3 regions of the Thauera sp. WH-2 genome follow, and region 2 is predicted to be linked to each of the others. Evidence: predicted binding sites of a transcription regulator. Region 2 holds the regulator's gene; each other region holds the start of a gene.

Region 1 (5,674 bases), on a different contig from region 2:
GGGTCGAACCTGAAAACTCCCCCCTGTCGCCCACCTCCATCCTCAATCGCAGGCAACGTTCCCAGGATCGCAGCACGGGCGCGGCCACCCCCCGCTGGGGCAATTCACCGCGCTCAAGAAACCTGCGCCGCAACGAGGCCACCGCATTGGGCGCGACTACGTCTGCCGCTTCGAATCTCATCGTTTCGTCTCCCCCGCAGCCGATGCTCGGGCTGCTTGCAGACGCCCGGCGAGCTATCTCGATCGGTGCGATCGGCGTGGCTGCAGGCCAGCCCCCGACGCACGGGCCACATGCTAATCCGATCGCCGGCAACCTGGTGAAGTTGTTCGCGCCAAGGAATGGCGCAGCAGCAGTGCGCGACGCCCTTCTGACTCGCTTCGGCGCCGGCTGCCATGTCTGCCCTACCGCAATGCGCGCTCACGGGCTCGCCCCCGATGTGCGGTGCCCGGAGGTCACTGGCCAGGCAGGTGCAGCGGCTTTCCCGTGCGCGCGCCCCGGGCTGGGAAACCTTGTCCTTCTGACGCTGCAGAGCGCGCTCAGCCCTTGCGCTGAAGCTCTTCAGCGTCGATTTCAGCGAGCTCCTCGTCGCTGAACAGTCGCGACCGGGTATGGAAGGCCTTGCCCGTGCCCCCCTCGAGCGAAAAGGTACCGCCCTGCCCCTCGACCACGTCGATGATCAGCTGAGTGTGCTTCCAGTACTCGTACTGCGACGCGCTCATGTAAAACGGCACGCCGCCGATCTCACCGAGACGCACGTCATGCGGCCCGATCGTCAGGTCGGTGGGCAGGTAGCAGTTCGCCGCGCTGTTGTCGCAACAGCCGCCGGACTGGTGGAACATCAGCTCGGGGCCATGCTCGGCCTTGAGCTGCGCGATCAGCTCCAGCGCCGCAGGCGTGGCAATAACGCGTTCGACCATGGCTTCGTCCTCCGCAATGCAGAAAAGGGGGCGGTTGCCCGCCCCCGAGGAGATACCCCGGACAGGGCATGGGGAGAGAGGACGGTCGCTCAGAAGAAGCCGAGCTTGTTCTCGCTGTAGCTCACGAGCAGGTTCTTGGTCTGCTGGTAGTGGTCGAGCATGACCTTGTGCGTCTCGCGGCCGATGCCCGACTCCTTGTAGCCGCCGAAGGCAGCGTGCGCCGGGTAGGCGTGATAGCAGTTGGTCCACACGCGGCCGGCCTGGATGGCCCGGCCCATGCGATAGGCGACGTTACCGTTGCGGCTCCATACGCCGGCACCCAGACCGTACAGGGTGTCGTTGGCGATCGAAAGGGCCTCGGCCTCGTCCTTGAAGGTGGTCACCGCGAGCACCGGCCCGAAGATCTCTTCCTGGAAGATGCGCATCTTGTTGTGGCCCTTGAACAGCGTCGGCTGGATGTAGAAGCCGTCGGTCAGGTCACCGCCAAGTTGGGCACGATTGCCGCCGATCAGAACCTCGGCGCCCTCCTCACGACCGAGCGCGAGGTAGGACTGGATCTTGGTCATCTGTTCCTGCGAGGCCTGCGCCCCCATCATCGTGTCGGTGTCGAGCGGGCTGCCCTGCTTGATGGCGGCGACGCGCTTCAGTGCGCGCTCCATGAAGCGGTCGTAGATCGATTCCTGGATCAGCGCGCGGCTCGGGCAGGTGCACACTTCGCCCTGGTTGAAGGCGAACAGCACCAGGCCCTCGATCGCCTTGTCGAGGAAGGCATCATCCTTGTCCATCACGTCGGCGAAGAAGATGTTGGGCGACTTGCCGCCCAGCTCCAGCGTGGCCGGGATCAGGTTGTTGGCGGCGGCCTGGGCGATGACGCGGCCGGTGGAGGTCGAGCCGGTGAAGGCGATCTTGGCGATGCGCTTGCTGGTGGCGAGCGGCATGCCGGCCTCACGGCCATAGCCGTTGACGATGTTGAGCACGCCCGGCGGCAGCAGGTCGGCGATCAGTTCCATCAGCACCAGGATCGAGATCGGGGTCGACTCGGCGGGCTTGAGCACCACGCAGTTACCCGCACCCAGAGCCGGCGCCAGCTTCCACGCCGCCATCAGGATCGGGAAGTTCCACGGGATGATCTGGCCGACCACGCCCAGCGGCTCGTGGATGTGATAGGCCATGGTGTTCTCGTCGATCTCCGAGATGCCGCCTTCCTGCGAGCGCAGGCAGCCGGCGAAGTAGCGGAAGTGGTCGACGGCGAGCGGGATGTCGGCGTTGAGCGTCTCGCGGATCGGCTTGCCGTTGTCGACGGTCTCGGCGTAGGCGAGCAGTTCGAGGTTGGCCTCGAGGCGGTCGGCGATCTTGAGCAGGATGTTCGAGCGCGTGGTGGCGTCGGTCTTGCCCCAGGTCGGGAAGGCCGCGTGTGCGGCATCGAGCGCCAGCTCAATGTCCTCGGCCGTGGAGCGCGCGGCCTGGGTGTACTTCTGGCCGGAAACCGGGGTGACCACATCGAAATACTGCCCCTTGACCGGGGCCACCCATTTGCCACCGATGAAGTTGTCATAACGGCTTTTGAACTGAACCTTGGCGTCGGCCTGGCCGGGCATTGCGTACAGCATGATCTCGTCTCCTCGATTTTCTGGATGCACAGCAAGTCGCTGCATCTCACCTCCAGCAGGAGTCATGCCAGAATGCGAATGCGCCTGGATTCGGGCATTCCAGCCCCACAGCACATCCCATCGGCTGTTCCCATTGGGTGGAATGAACAGGCTGAGTTGCTCCAGATGCTCCATGGAGCAGGCATGCTGGAGCACCCATCCGATGTTTATGCGACATCGCGACCGCGAAGCCGTCTGGCACGCAACAGGCAGGGATCCACTTGAAATCCGAACCGCTCCGTACGTATCGAATGGACAGTAATCTCGAGGCACCCCCTCGTGCCACACACCACAGCCAGGCCGACACGCGCTTCCCGGTTGCGATCATCGGCGCCGGCGCGCTGGGCCTGCACTTTGCTGCGCGGCTGCGCGCCGTCGTGCCGCTCGCCGTGATTGCGCGTAACGCACACCGGGTCGCAAGCCTCCGCACCGGCGTGCAAGTGGGCGAGCAAACACTCGCCCTGGAAGCCTTCGACGCTGCCCACCCCCCTGTCGCCGACTGGGTGATCGTGCTGGTGAAGGCCGCCGACACAGCGGCAGCCGCGGAAGTCGCCTCACGCATGCGCCCCATCGGCGTGCTGTCCTTGCAGAACGGGATCACCGTGGACATGCTGCGCGGGCATTGCCACGCACAACACGTGGATCAGGGCATCACCACCGAGGGCGCGTGGCGCGACGGCAACCGGGTGCAGCCCTCAGGCGCAGGCGAAACCCTGCTGCCGCCCGGGTTCGAGCCGCTCGCGCGGATGCTGGCGGACGCGGGTCTCGAGGCTCGCATCGAGCCGGAAATCACCGCCGCGCGGCTGGCGAAGCTGCTGGTGAACGTCGCCATCAACCCGCTCGCGGCGCTGTTCCGCGTGCCCAACGGCGCCCTGCTCGAGCCGCCGCACCGCGTACTGCTCAACGCCCTGGTGCGCGAGGCACTGCCGGTACTGCGCGCCAACGGCCTCGAGCTCGACGAAGCGGCCGCGCTCGCGCGGGTGCATGGCGTTGCCCGCGCCACCGCCGCCAACCGCGCCAGCATGCTGCAGGACGTCCTCGCCGGCCGCCACACCGAGATCGACGCCATCACCGGCGCCCTGCTATCCATGGCCGAGGCGGCCGGGCTCGAAGTTCCGACGCATCGCGCGGTGCATACCCTGGTGCGTACGATCGAACGCGGCGCGTTTGACAGCGCCGGGGGCCAGGGCTAACCTCCGCCCCTGTTCATGGTTGTCCGCCGTCATCGGCGGACATGAAAAGGGAATCCGGTGCCGCGCCCAGCGCGAACCCCGGAGCTGCCCCCGCAACTGTAATCGGCGAGTCCTGCGCCCTCTCTGCCACTGGAAATCTTCCGGGAAGGCTGGCGCAAGACGACGACCCGTGAGCCAGGAGACCTGCCATGCACATCACCTTCAACAGTTTGGGGCGGGGTGTCCCTGACAAGAGGCATGGCTCACACCATTTCACTTGCTCGTTTTCCTGATGGCACGGCAGCACCGCATGGCATTGCCATGCGCGTGACGCATCACGCCCGTGCGTCGGAGATCCGCCCTGCCCGCACCGGATCTCCGCCATGTCCACCGCCGACCGCCCCGCTGCAACGCTGACACCGCCGACCGATTCCACGGGCGCCGTTCTGAGGCCGATGTTCCGCTTCGGCCCCGCCGACGCCCCCCGCATCCTCGAACACCTTCTTGCGCTGGATGCCGATGACCGCCTGCTGCGCTTCAGCCACGGCATCCGCGACGAAGGCATCGCCGCCTACGTCGCCACGCTCGATTTCGCACGCGACCATGTGCATGGTCTGGGCACCGCACAAGGCGACATCGTCGCCCTCGCCCATGTCGCGGTGCGCGATGGGGAGGTCGACTTCGGGCTCAGCGTCACCGCAACTCATCGCCAGCGCGGACTGGGCCGAGCACTGTTCAACCACGTCATTGCACTGGCCCGCCTGCACGGCGCAGGCCGGATCGTGTGTCACAGCGTCAGCCCGGCGGTACTCCACATGGCTGCCGCCAGCGGCTTCCGTCGGCCTGGCGGCAGCCACACCGCCCCCCTGACGCTGGATCTGCGGGCCGAGTCCCACGCCGGCGACGACACCCATCCTTGCCCGGCCCCCAGCGCAGTCAGCCTCGCGGCCGCCGCCTGAAGCTCGCCTTCCCTCAGAAACCCGTTTCATCCGCACTCACCCAGACGAGGACCACCCGTGGACCGACTTCCCGCCGAAGCACTTGATAGCGCCATGCAACTCGCCGCATTCCAGACCGTCCGCCGCAATGGCGCCGTCGTCGCCTTCGATCCGAACAAGATCGCCGTCGCCATGACCAAGGCCTTTCTCGCCGTCGAGGGCCGCCAGGGCGCGGCGTCCTCACGCGTACGCGACATCGTGGCCCGACTCACCGATACCGTGGTCGGCGCCCTCACCCGTCGCCTGCCCGACGGCGGCATGCTGCACATCGAGGACATCCAGGACCAGGTCGAGCTGGCGCTGATGCGCTCGGGCGAGCACGACGTCGCGCGCGCCTACGTGCTCTACCGCGAACGCCGCGCCGCCGAACGCGCCGCGCAGCAGGACGCCGAAGCGCAGGCGGGCGGCACCGGCCCCGTGCTGCACGTCGTCGATGGCGAAGCGCGCCGCCCGCTCGACCGCGCCGCCCTGCTCGCCGTGTGCCGCGAGGCCTGCGAAGGGCTGGACGGTGTGTCCGCCGACACCGTGCTCGAACACGCCCTGCACAACCTCTACGACGGCGTGCCGATTGCCGCCGTGCGCCAGGCATTGGTGCTGGCCGCACGCACGCTGATCGAGCGCGAGCCGGACTACGGCCGTGTCGCCGCCCGCCTGCTGCTGTCGGCGATCCGCGTCGAAGTGCTCGGGCACGAAACCTCGCAGGCCGACATGTCCGACCCCGATCGGGGTTATGCCGCCTGCCTGCCCGCCTTCATCCGCCGTGGCATCGAGGCGGAGCTGCTCGACCCCCGCCTGGCCGACTTCGACCTCGCCCGCCTGGCGGCAGCGATCCGGCCCGAGCGCGACCTGCAGTTCGACTACCTCGGCCTGCAGACGCTGTACGACCGCTACTTCCTGCATGTCGACGACCGCCGCATCGAGCTGCCGCAGACCTTCT
Region 2 (5,674 bases):
TGGGTCTCCTGCTGTAGCGGAAGACGGCTCGGATCTCCCGGACCGGGCTGGCGGCGGTCGAGGTGGCAAATCAGGCGCAGGCGCATCTTGCGGCGGCAGGCGGTCTCGCCGAAGATCGTGCGGATGTCGAGGAGCCCCAGACCACGTACCTCGATGAAATCCTGCAGCATCTCGGGGCTTCGCCCCTCGAGTACAGTGGGCGCGATGCGCGAGAATTCGACCACGTCGTCCGCGACGAGGCCGTGGCCGCGTGAGATGAGCTCCAGGCCGAGCTCGGATTTGCCGGCCCCCGAGTCGCCGGTGATCAGCACGCCGAGCCCCAACACATCCATGAACACGCCATGGAGCGAGACCTTCTCGGCGAGCTCGCGCGAGAGATAGAGGCGGAGCTGGTCGATCACGCCCGCCGAAGGGTGGCGCGCGGTGAACAGCGCTACGTCGTGGGCCTCGCAGATGCCGTGCAGGATGTTGGGCACCTCGCAGCCGTCGGCGACGATGATGGCTGGCGGGTGCGCCGACAGGATCTCGTTGAGATGGTGAGCGACCTTCTCGTTGGAGTGGCGTTGCGCCCAGGCCAGTTCGGCGCTGCCGAGCACCTGCAGTCGGGTGGGGTGGATCAGATTGAGGTGGCCGACCAGATCAGCCGGCCAGATGCGCTCTTCGCCCACGCTGAGGCGGGCCTCGAGCGGCCCGCTGACGTGGATCAGGCTGAGACTGTCGCGATGGGTCTCATACAGCCGGGTCAGGCTGGTCTGCCGCATGGGCGCCCCAGTTCATGAACATCTGGTGGATGTGTGCCGCATCCGGCGCATTCAGCAGCGCTTCGCGGAATGCGCGATCGCTGAACATCTGCGCAAGTTCGGAGAGCAACTGCAGGTGTGTCTCGTTGGCCTGTTCGGGCACGAGCAGTACGAACAGCATGCTGACCGGGCGGCCGTCCGGCGCATCGAACTGGACTGGCGTGGCCAGGCGCAGGAAGGCGCCCGCTGCATCCTTGAGGCCCTTGATGCGGCCGTGCGGGATCGCGATGCCCTGCCCGAGGCCGGTGGAGCCCAGGCGTTCGCGGGTGAACAGGCTGTCGAAAACGGTGCTGCGACCGATGCCCTGGTTGTTCTCGAAAAGCAGGCCGGCCTGCTCGAAGACGCGCTTCTTGCTGCTGGCGTCGAGGTCGACCACCACATTGGGAAGTGGCAGGAGTTGGGATATCAGGCTCATTCGCAGGTGTGCAAACACGACGCCCCGGTCTTCCAGGTCGCCGGGGCGACTGTCGTTCCGGGGCGGGCGCCGCAGGCGTCGTCAAAACGCGCGCATTATAACCACAACCGCGCCCCGGTCATGGGGCTGTAACGAAAGGCTCAGTCCTCGGGGGTCTGGTGCTTCAGCGACTCGTGGTTGTGCTCGGCCATCTTCTGCTTGTATTTCTGCACCTGGCGGTCGAGCTTGTCGGTCATCGAGTCGATGGCGGCGTACAGGTCGGCATCGTCGCTTTCAACGAAGATGTCCTTGCCGCGCACGTGCAGGGTCACTTCGGCCTTCTGCTTGAGCTTCTCGACGGAGAGGATTACCGCAACGCTGGTGACGTTGTCGAAGTGGCGGATGACGCGATCGAGCTTGGAGGTGACGTAGTCGCGGATGGCCGGGGTAACTTCGACATGATGCCCGGTGATGTTGAGATTCATGGTGACTCCTGTGGTTGTCAGATGGATTTGCGCATGCTGACCGGCGGGATATTGAGGGATTCGCGATACTTGGCGATGGTGCGCCGTGCGACCACGATACCCTGCTGGCCTAGAATCTCGGCAATCTTGGCGTCGGACAGCGGTTTCTTGCTGTCTTCGGCTTCCACCAACTGGCGAATCAGCGCGCGAATCGCCGTGGAAGAGGCCGCCCCACCGGTGTCGGTGGCGACATGACTGCCGAAGAAATACTTGAGCTCGAACACGCCGCGCGGTGTCGCCATGTACTTTTGCGTGGTCACGCGCGAAATGGTCGACTCGTGCAGTTCAAGCTGGTCGGCGATCTCCCGCAGCGTGAGCGGGCGCATGGCCACAGGGCCATGATCGAAGAACTGCCGCTGCTGGTCAACGATGGCCTGGGAAACGCGGAGGATGGTGTCGAAGCGTTGCTGCACGTTGCGGATCAGCCAGCGTGCCTCCTGCAACTGGCCGCCCAGTCCGCCGCCCTGGCCGCGGTTCTGCTGCAGCAGGCTGGCGTACAGGCGGTTGATGCGCAGGCGCGGCATGGCGTCCTGGTTGAGACTGACCGACCAGCGCCCGCGCACCTTGCGTACGACCACGTCGGGCAGCACATAGCGTGTCTCGCTGGTGGAATAGCGCGAGCCGGGGTGCGGGTCGAGGCTGCAGATCAGTGCGTGCGCCGCGCGCAGCGCTTCGTCGTCCGAGCCAGTGAGCTTCTTCAGTTTGGCGAAGTTGCGTTCGGCGAGCAGTTCCAGGTGCTTGGTGGCGACCTCGAGGGCGAGTGCTCGCGTCGCGCACTCTGGCAGTGTGCGCAACTGCAGCGCGAGACATTCCTGCGGCGAGCGCGCGCCGATGCCCGCTGGTTCGAGGTTCTGCACATGGTGCAGGGCAATGCTCAGGTCTTCGAGTTCGATGCCCGATTCGGGCGGCAGCAGTTCGAGTAGTTCCTCAAGCGGCTGGTGCAGATAGCCGTCATCGTCCAGCGCCTCGACGATGAATCGCACCAGCGCGCGGTCGTGATCCGACAGCGGCGACAGGGCGATCTGCTGATCGAGGTGGTCGCGCAGCGAGATGCCGGCGGCCTGAAACTCTTGATAATCGATGTCCTCATCGTCCTCGCTGCGGCTGGAGGCCCCGGTGCCCACGCTGGACCAGTCGATGCTCTCATCCTCGCTGCTGCCCTCTCCGCCTTCGTGCTGCAGAGCCTCGCTGCCGGATTCGGCGGGGCCTTCGCCCTGCGGTGCTTCCTGGTGGGATTGTTCGCTGGGCGTGCTTGCGGCGGCGGGCAGGAACTCGCCTTCGCCCTCCTCGCGCTCGAGCATCGGGTTTTCCAGCAGGAAGCGCTCGATCTCCTGATTCAGCTCGATCGTCGATAGCTGCAGCAGCTTGATCGACTGCTGCAGTTGCGGCGTCAGTGTGAGGTGCTGCGAGAGCTTGAGCTGGAGGCTGGGCTTCATGGCGTGAGCAGGGGCGCGCAGTCAGAGCCGGAAGTGCTCGCCAAGGTAGACCTGGCGCACCTGCTCGTTCTCGATGATCTCGGTCGGTGCGCCACTGGCGAGCACACGGCCTTCGCTGATGATGTAGGCGCGATCGCAGATACCGAGCGTCTCGCGTACGTTGTGGTCGGTGATCAGCACGCCGATGCCGCGCTCCTTCAGGAAGCGGATGATCTTCTGGATGTCGATGACCGCGATCGGGTCCACGCCGGCGAAGGGTTCGTCGAGCAGGATCAGGCGCGGATCGGTGGCCAGCGCCCGGGCGATCTCGCAGCGGCGGCGCTCGCCGCCCGACAGCGAGATCGCGGTGCTGTCGCGCAGGTGGTGGATGCCGAGTTCGATCAGCAGCTCTTCGAGCCGCTCGCCGACCTTGCGCTTGTCCAGCCCCTGCAGCTCGAGCACCGCCTGGATGTTCTCGGCCACGGTGAGCTTGCGGAAGACGCTCATCTCCTGCGGGAGGTAGGAAAGGCCCAGGCGTGCGCGGGCGTGGATCGGCAGATGGGTCAGATCCTTCCCGTCCAGGGTGATCTGCCCGCCGTCCGCGCGCACGAGGCCGACGATCATGTAGAAGCAGGTGGTCTTGCCTGCGCCGTTGGGTCCGAGCAGGCCGACGACCTCGCCCGAGCCGACCTCGAAGCCAACGTCGTGCACCACGGTGCGCGCCTTGTAGCGCTTTTGCAGTCCGGCGACCTTAAGCAGACTCATCGTGGGGCTCTTTCAGCAGCTTGCGGATCAGTTCGGGTGCAAAACCCCGGGTTTGCAGGAAGCGCGCCTGGCGGGCCCATTCACGGGTTTCGGTGGGCGGCGTGGAAAATCGGCCGCGCAGCACGCTGCGAGCACGGTCGAGCTCCGATTCTACGCACTCGGTCGCGAGCGCAGCGTCGATCAGATCACGGTCGATTCCGCGCAGTGTGAGCTCCCTGCGCAGCCGTGTCTCGCCGAAGCGGGCCGACTTGCTGCGCACGAAGACTTCGGCATAGCGGCTGTCGGACTGCAGGCCGAGTTCGCCCATGCGCGCGATCACGGCCTGGATCTCGTCGTGCTCGCCATGCGAGGCGAGCTTGCGCGCCAACTCGGCACGCGAGTGGTCGCGGCGGGCGAGGTGGCGAAGCGCGCGCTCGCGCAGGCTCGGCTCGCCCATGTGCGCGGCTCCGCTCAGGCCTCGGCAGGGGCGGAAGCCGGGCTGGCAGGCGCCATCTCGGGCAGGCCGACCGCGGCGCGGACCTTGTTCTCGATCTCGCGTGCGAGCGCGGGATTGTTGCGCAGGAACTCGCGCGAGTTGTCCTTGCCCTGGCCGATCTTGTCGCCGTTGTATGCGTACCAGGCGCCGGACTTGTCGACGATCTTGCGCTCCACGCCGAGGTCGATGATCTCGCCCTCGCGTGAGATGCCCTCGCCGTAGAGGATGTCGAAGTGCGCTTCCTTGAATGGTGGCGAGACCTTGTTCTTGACCACCTTGACGCGGGTCTCGGACCCGACCACTTCGTCGCCCTTCTTGATCGTACCGGTGCGGCGGATGTCCATGCGCACCGAGGCATAGAACTTGAGCGCGTTGCCGCCGGTAGTCGTCTCCGGGCTGCCGAACATCACACCGATCTTCATGCGGATCTGGTTGATGAAGATGACCAGGGTATTGGTGCGCTTGATGTTTGCGGTGAGTTTGCGCAGCGCTTGCGACATCAGGCGGGCCTGCAGGCCGGGGAGCTGGTCGCCCATCTCGCCTTCGATCTCGGCCTTGGGCGTGAGCGCGGCGACCGAGTCGACCACCACGATGTCCACGCCGCCCGAGCGCACCAGCATGTCGGCGATTTCCAGCGCCTGCTCGCCGGTGTCGGGCTGCGAGATCAGCAGATCTTCGATGTTGACGCCGAGCTTCTCGGCGTAGCCGACGTCGAGCGCGTGCTCGGCGTCGATGAAGGCTGCGGTGCCCCCGAGCTTCTGCATCTCGGCGATGACCTGCAGCGTGAGCGTGGTCTTGCCGGAAGATTCGGGGCCGTAGATTTCGACCACCCGACCGCGCGGCAGGCCGCCGAGGCCGAGTGCGATGTCGAGCCCGAGGGACCCGGTGGAGACGGTCTGGATATCGCGCTCGACGTTGCCGTCGCCCATGCGCATGATCGAGCCCTTGCCGAACTGCTTCTCGATCTGCGAGAGCGCTGCGGCGAGAGCCTTGGCCTTGTTGTCGTCCATTGGAGTGCGTCCTGTCTGGTTGAGCGAATTATGGCACAAAGATTGCAGGCCTGCGGTCTGCCGTGCCGCCGCCATCAGTGTAAGGCCTGTATGGGAGTACAGTAAATACGTGAAGCCCTGGACGGCTGCAAGCAGTTGGAGGCAGGCCGTGATTCAATCGGCGGGCGAGGCGAGCTCAACGATACCCTGCAGGGCGCGCAGAACGGTTTGCCGACGCACGGCGTAGCGGTCGCCCGCGAAACGCAGGGTGAGCGCGCGCGCCGGCACGCTGCGCGTGGCCCACGCCAGGCA
Region 3 (5,674 bases), on a different contig from region 2:
CAGGTTTTTGCGAACTCAGTGTGGCAAATTTGTGGCAAAGACTGGGCTTGCCACAGTCATGCACTGCGTGACACTGCGCAATAACGCGTTGTAGGATAGCGTCACTCGCGCTGAGGACGTTGTGAACGGCTTCGAGAAAAAAGCAAAGGGTACAAGGGGCCTTGCAAGCTGAACCTTGCCCAATAAGCGAAAGCCACGGACTGTTCAGCGGCCGCCTCCGTAAGCGGATCGGAGGATAGGTAGGAAAGGATGCCGACAGGCATCGCCTGGTAGCGCCCCGCCGGATGTTGTGATGAGGCCGGTTTGGCTGCGCTCCCCAGGAGAGCGAGGGCACCATGGGGGATAACCCCGCCGTGTTTGGCTTGTTGCTAAGTTGGCTGCAGTGGCACTGGGCGTAAATCTCCGGTCAACTGAGCTGGATACGGAACCGCGGACTCATCCGACATGACCGGCTTCGGCCGGTCGGTTTCGGAGACGTTCGCCCATGAAGGCCCTTCTGACCGTAGATCAGCTGTCCCAGTACCTGCACAAATCCGTCGCCAGCATCCGCAGCGACGCCACCCGCAATCCCCAGTCCCTTCCGCCAATCTGCCGGCTACCTGGCACCAAGCGCCTGCTCTGGCGTGTCGAGGACGTCGAAAACTGGCTCGCCGAGCACGTCGAGGGCGTGGCCCCGCCCCAGCGGCCGACCGTCGCGTTCGACGATCACAAGCCCAGACGCGGGCGTCCGACCAAGGCGGAGCAACTCGCCCGGCAGCGGCAGCTCCAGGCGTCTGCCACCGGTCGAGGAGTCTCATCGTCCGCACGGGCCTGAGCAATGCGAACCACGATCGAGAGAAAGGCGAGCTGTCCTCAGCCTGCCCTTCCGACCCTCGCCCCTTCCGCGCCGGGGCATGGCCTTGCCGAGACCATGTCGAAGCTGCAGGAGCGTGCGAGGGTGGCGCGCATGCGGATGGAGCACCGGAGGGCGGCCGAGCCCGTCCAGCTCTTCCTGCCCGGTATGGAGGCCTTCGTACGGGCCATGCCGAACCACATCGCCCGCTCCAGCCTCTTCGCCCCCGTCGCCCGGGGACGCAAGCGTTTCTACAACGAGGAGCCGCTCATCACGCGATCCGACGTCGTGCTGACCTACACCGGTGAGCAGCTCGACGAACCACAGGCGGATGTCGCGCTGCAGCTGATCTACGAGGCGCGCTGCATCCCCCTTGGCGTTCCCATCCGGATCAACCGGGCGGCGTTCTTGCGCGCGATCGGGCGTAGCACTGGCAAGCACGATTATGAGTGGCTGCATCGGGTGATGAAGGCCTTTTACAAGGCCAGCTTCATCATCGAGGTGAAGCGGCGGGACGGATCCACCAAGTACTGCGTCGGCGACACAAAGGCCTTCCGCATCGTCGCCGATCTCGACTACGACGCCGACAACGAGCGCTACACGGTCACGCTCGATCCGCGCTGGCGTCAACTTTTCGAGAACCAGGAGTTCGCCCTCATCGACTGGAACAAGCGCCTGCAGATCGGTCGCGGGCAGGACATGGCCAAGGCGCTTCAGCGTCTGATTGCGGCGTCGGCCGACCCTGTGCAGGCCTATGCGATGTCCTGGCTGAAAGACAAGATGCAGTACGCCAGTCCGATGCGGAAGTTCAGGGAGGCGGTCTCGGCGGCCGTGGACGAGCTCAAGCGGGTCGGTGTCATCGCGCGGGGTGAAATTGACGTCGGCAGGCGTGGCAGCGCTCAGCTCGTCCTGTGGGTAACTCGAGCTCGCCCATCGGGATAGCGTTCCACCTCGATCGGGATAGCGTTCCGCTTAGTCGGGATAGCGTTCCGTTCTATCGGGATAGCGTTCCTCCCCACTCTCTGGAACCCGCGCCGGCGCTGGGATTCAGGGCCGCAAATGACCGTCTACCTATTTCTACCTTATTTCTACCAGAAGGCAGTTGTGGATAACTGCCGAAATCGGGGTGGGGCAGAAAGGCTCGTGGTAGGGCGTTTGGTAGCGCGGGGCCACCGATGCGCCGGTTTTGACGCCAGGGATAAGCGTGCTGCGAGCCGACTGCACGATGCTCACGAGAGGATGGGGAAGGCGCTGGGTACGTGCCAAGCGGTGACCCTGCCGACGATCACCATGGCATCATCTGCATCTCATCTCCATTGGCGGCAGCGTCCTCATGAAAGTTATCGGTCTCATCGGTGGCATGAGCTGGGAATCCACCGTGCCTTACTACCGCCTGATCAACGAGGGGGTGAAGGCCCGGCTGGGTGGTCTGCATTCGGCGAAGATCGTGCTCTACAGCGTCGATTTCGCGGAGATCGAGCGACTGCAGCACCGTGGAGAATGGGATGAGGCTGGCGCGCTGCTGGCAGACGCTGCTCGAGCGCTGGAGCGGGCTGGGGCCGATTTTGTCGTCCTGTGCACGAACACGATGCATAAGGTGGCGCCGGCCATCGAGGCCGCGGTGGCGATCCCGCTACTGCATATCGCCGACCCCACGGCGGCAGCGATCCACCAGGCGGGCTTGTCCTGCGTGGGGCTCCTGGGTACGCGCTTCACCATGGAGCAAGACTTCTATCGCGCCCGGCTGACCGATCGCCACGGCATCGACGTCGTTATTCCTGACGATTATGACCGAGCGCTGGTTCATCGGGTGATTTATGAGGAGTTGTGCCTGGGGCGCGTCGAGGAGGCGTCGCGCCTGGCGTATCGCGATGTGATTCAGCGTCTGGTCGCGCAAGGCGCGCAGGGTGTAATTCTGGGATGTACGGAGATATCGATGCTGGTAGGCGTTGAGGACGCCGCGGTGCCGTTGTTTGATACGACGGGGCTTCACGCTGCTGCGGCCGTTCAGGTGGCGCTGGCGGGTTGTTAAGCCCACTCGAGGGGACAGTCATGGTTCGGCCAGAAGCGGCCGGATGTGGTTTCAATAGATGGGGCCTCTGAACGGCCGCTCCATCTCTGTACCTGTCGAAGACTCACCTCGCCGCAGCAGCGCAGGGCGTGCACTTCGCAGCGTTGCCAAAGGGCATCTAGCGTCCTCTGTGCAACCGCCCCAAGCGGGCTCCACGACACACTGCCAAGTGTCGGAAATTCTTACAGCCCCCCCCCCCCCCCCCCCGCCCCCCTCTATTGGATCGGTGAATTTCAAGCTCCTGAATTTTAACGACAAATAATTCTTTGGCTCGATTTATGCTTTGGTTTTCCCGTAAGTTGCCTTTTCTTGATGGCAACGCTAACTGGGGAGAACTTCGAAATGAAAGCAATGAAGAAAGTATTCGCGAGTGCAACCGCCGCACTGACACTGTCGATCGGCGTTCCGGTAACGGCGCAGGCCGCGATCGTCTCCATCACGAACCCCGGCGGCTCCACCGAGATCGGTGCACGCATCCGCTGGGGTAACACGGGGTGGGAGGCAGCCCTGCGCGACGGCAGCAACGTTGCGGCCACTCTGAATCCTGCGGGAACCCCGGTGTGGCAACTTGACAAAGACTATGCGTTCAACGTGTCGTATGTGGTGGCCACGGGCACACTTTCGCTGGGCGTCGATTTCGACCTCGACGGTTCCTTCGGCGCGGGAGAGACCCTCTCGCTCAGCACCTTCGCGGCCCCCGGCCTGACGGACTATTCCGGCTACGGGTTCAATTACCTGCAGATCTCGGGCAACGAAGGCGGCAGTACGGCGCGCTCCTCGGTGAAGAGCCTGGTCATCAACGGAGATTCTCTCTCCGATTTGGTACCCAACGGCGCCTTCCTGGACACCTTCTATGAAGACAACGTGCTCGGCGCGATCGGCTGGAACATCAGCGGTGCGCTGAACTTCAGTGCCGCCGGAACCACTGACGAACGGCCGTCCTGGAACTTCAGCTTCCGCACCCCGGAGTTGCAGCCTGCAGCCGTGCCCGAGCCCGGCTCGCTGGCCCTCGCCGCGCTGGGCCTGATGGGCCTGGTCGCAGCACGCCGCCGCAAGACGGCCTGATCTTTCCGGCCAGCGCTTCCCGGGGCGCCGCGCTGCACTCGAGCAGCCGGCGCCCTTGGCTTTTTCGGCGGCCGCCATTCATCGCGATCGATACCAGTGGTGTGTCAGCCAGCGGCCCACGCGCCGATGAATCGCAGGCTGCGCGGCCTACTCCAACCAGCGATCTCGATCTGACCGGCTCTTTTGACCGGCTTGCCGTCCATGACTTTTCGCGCCGAGCATCTGCTCGACTCGGTTTTCTGCCGCTGGGCGACCTGAAGAGCCGATGGCCGGTCAGGGTCGGGTCGAGACAGCCGCAGTCGGCTTGCCGCGCTCCCGCGCAGGTGTGAACTGGAAGTCTCAGTCCGGCCATCAGCTGCCCGTCCTCCTCTCCACAATGCAGCCATCCTGATGGCCGCTGGGCCTCGAAAGCTGTCATTGCCTCAAGCACGTCGCTCCGCTGTCCTCATCCCTTCTGATGGACTTGTCGTGCGTCGCCGATGTCGCGCCGGGCGTGAGCGACGATGACAAGCCCCGACCACAGCGCGAGCCCGGACATCACCAGTGCAACGACAAGGTCCGGCAACGCGCTTCCGGTACCGAAGACGCCTGCCGCCGCCAGGATCACCGCGAGATTGCCGATCGCATCGTTGCGGCTGCACAGCCATACCGAACGCATGTTCGCGTCGCCCGCGCGAAAGCGATACAACATCATCGCCACCCCTGCGTTGGCGAGCAGTGCGAGGATGCCGACCACGCCCATCGTGATCGGCTCAGGCGTCACGCCGTGCTGGAAGGCCCACAGGGCGCGTGCCATTACAACGGCGCCGAAAAGCACCATCGCCACGCCCTTGAGCAAGGCCGCGCGTGCCCGCCATATCAATCCCCAAGACAGCACCGTCAGCGACAGCGCATAGTTGGCGGCATCTCCTGCGAAATCGAGGGCGTCGGCCCACAGGGCGACCGAACCGACTGCAAGGCCGGCGAAGAATTCGACCAGGAACATCACCGCATTCACGATCAATGCAATCCACAGTGCCAGGCGCAAGCGCGGGCTCGCTGCGCTGGCATCGCAGGTGGAGTGGGAACAACAGCCGGCCATGGTTTTCTCCTTAACGTGGGCGAGGGGTGCATCACACACCCTGTAGCCACTACAGGGTCAAGCGGTTAAGCTGTTGGGCGGTCGCAATGAGGAGATGCAGGCGATGAAGATCGGTGAATTGGCCAAGGCCGCGCACGTCGAGGCCGAAACCATCCGCTACTACGAACGGATCGGTCTGCTCCCGGCGCCTTCCCGCAGCCCCAATGGATATCGGGCCTACGCGGGTGGGCACCTTGAGCGCCTCGCGTTCATCCGCCACTGCCGGGCACTGGACATTGCCTTGGCCGACGTCGCGCAGCTGCTGCGCTTCGTGGACGACCCCACAACCGACTGTGCTGAGGTCGACGCGTTGATCGACACCCAACTCACCCGTGTCCGCGCGCGTCTCGACACCCTGCAAATGCTCGAGCGCCAACTCGTCGCCCTGCGCAGCCAGTGCTGTGCACCCGATCGTGCGGCGCAATGCGGCATCCTGCATGAGCTCGAGGCGCCGACGCGGGGGGATGTCTGTGTGTGCCACGATGAGCATGCGCAATGATCTGCGGTTCGGTGGCGGAGTGACCACAATGTGGGGTGCCAGCGCTCCGGTACGTTCATGGTCGCGATATGAGCCGTCAGCCAACGG

Evidence for each region. The regulator sigma-54, encoded in region 2, starts transcription at its own class of promoters, with help from an activator protein. The targets are predictions, from matches to a motif close to TGGCACGCTTNCTGCTNA.
Region 1: adh (aldehyde dehydrogenase) is a predicted target of sigma-54. The motif match lies at 2,581-2,598, and genes of this name have one in related genera.
Region 3: ACNKW1_RS14960 (PEP-CTERM sorting domain-containing protein) is a predicted target of sigma-54. The motif match lies at 3,171-3,188, and genes of this name have one in related genera.

Annotation. Positions count from the first base shown of each region.
Region 1 covers NZ_JBLWFG010000001.1:836,391-842,064, forward strand. Annotated here, with positions in the region: gene ACNKW1_RS03985 (sigma-54-dependent Fis family transcriptional regulator) at 1-181, opposite strand, end outside; gene ACNKW1_RS03990 (DUF779 domain-containing protein) at 538-918, opposite strand; gene adh (aldehyde dehydrogenase) at 1,008-2,528, opposite strand; gene ACNKW1_RS04000 (ketopantoate reductase family protein) at 2,819-3,760, shown strand; cobalamin riboswitch at 3,760-3,966, shown strand; gene ACNKW1_RS04005 (GNAT family N-acetyltransferase) at 4,123-4,698, shown strand; gene ACNKW1_RS04010 (ribonucleoside-diphosphate reductase subunit alpha) at 4,756-5,674, shown strand, end outside.
Region 2 covers NZ_JBLWFG010000003.1:10,071-15,744, reverse strand. Annotated here, with positions in the region: gene hprK (HPr(Ser) kinase/phosphatase) at 1-761, opposite strand, end outside; gene ptsN (PTS IIA-like nitrogen regulatory protein PtsN) at 730-1,215, opposite strand; gene hpf (ribosome hibernation-promoting factor, HPF/YfiA family) at 1,356-1,679, opposite strand; gene ACNKW1_RS06605 (RNA polymerase factor sigma-54) at 1,697-3,154, opposite strand; gene lptB (LPS export ABC transporter ATP-binding protein) at 3,176-3,898, opposite strand; gene ACNKW1_RS06595 (regulatory protein RecX) at 3,885-4,334, opposite strand; gene recA (recombinase RecA) at 4,349-5,383, opposite strand; gene ACNKW1_RS06585 (CinA family protein) at 5,537-5,674, opposite strand, start outside.
Region 3 covers NZ_JBLWFG010000012.1:29,095-34,768, forward strand. Annotated here, with positions in the region: gene ACNKW1_RS14945 (DNA-binding protein) at 485-814, shown strand; gene trfA (plasmid replication initiator TrfA) at 911-1,774, shown strand; gene ACNKW1_RS14955 (aspartate/glutamate racemase family protein) at 2,166-2,864, shown strand; gene ACNKW1_RS14960 (PEP-CTERM sorting domain-containing protein) at 3,255-3,968, shown strand; gene ACNKW1_RS14965 (cation transporter) at 4,414-5,049, opposite strand; gene cadR (Cd(II)/Pb(II)-responsive transcriptional regulator) at 5,153-5,587, shown strand.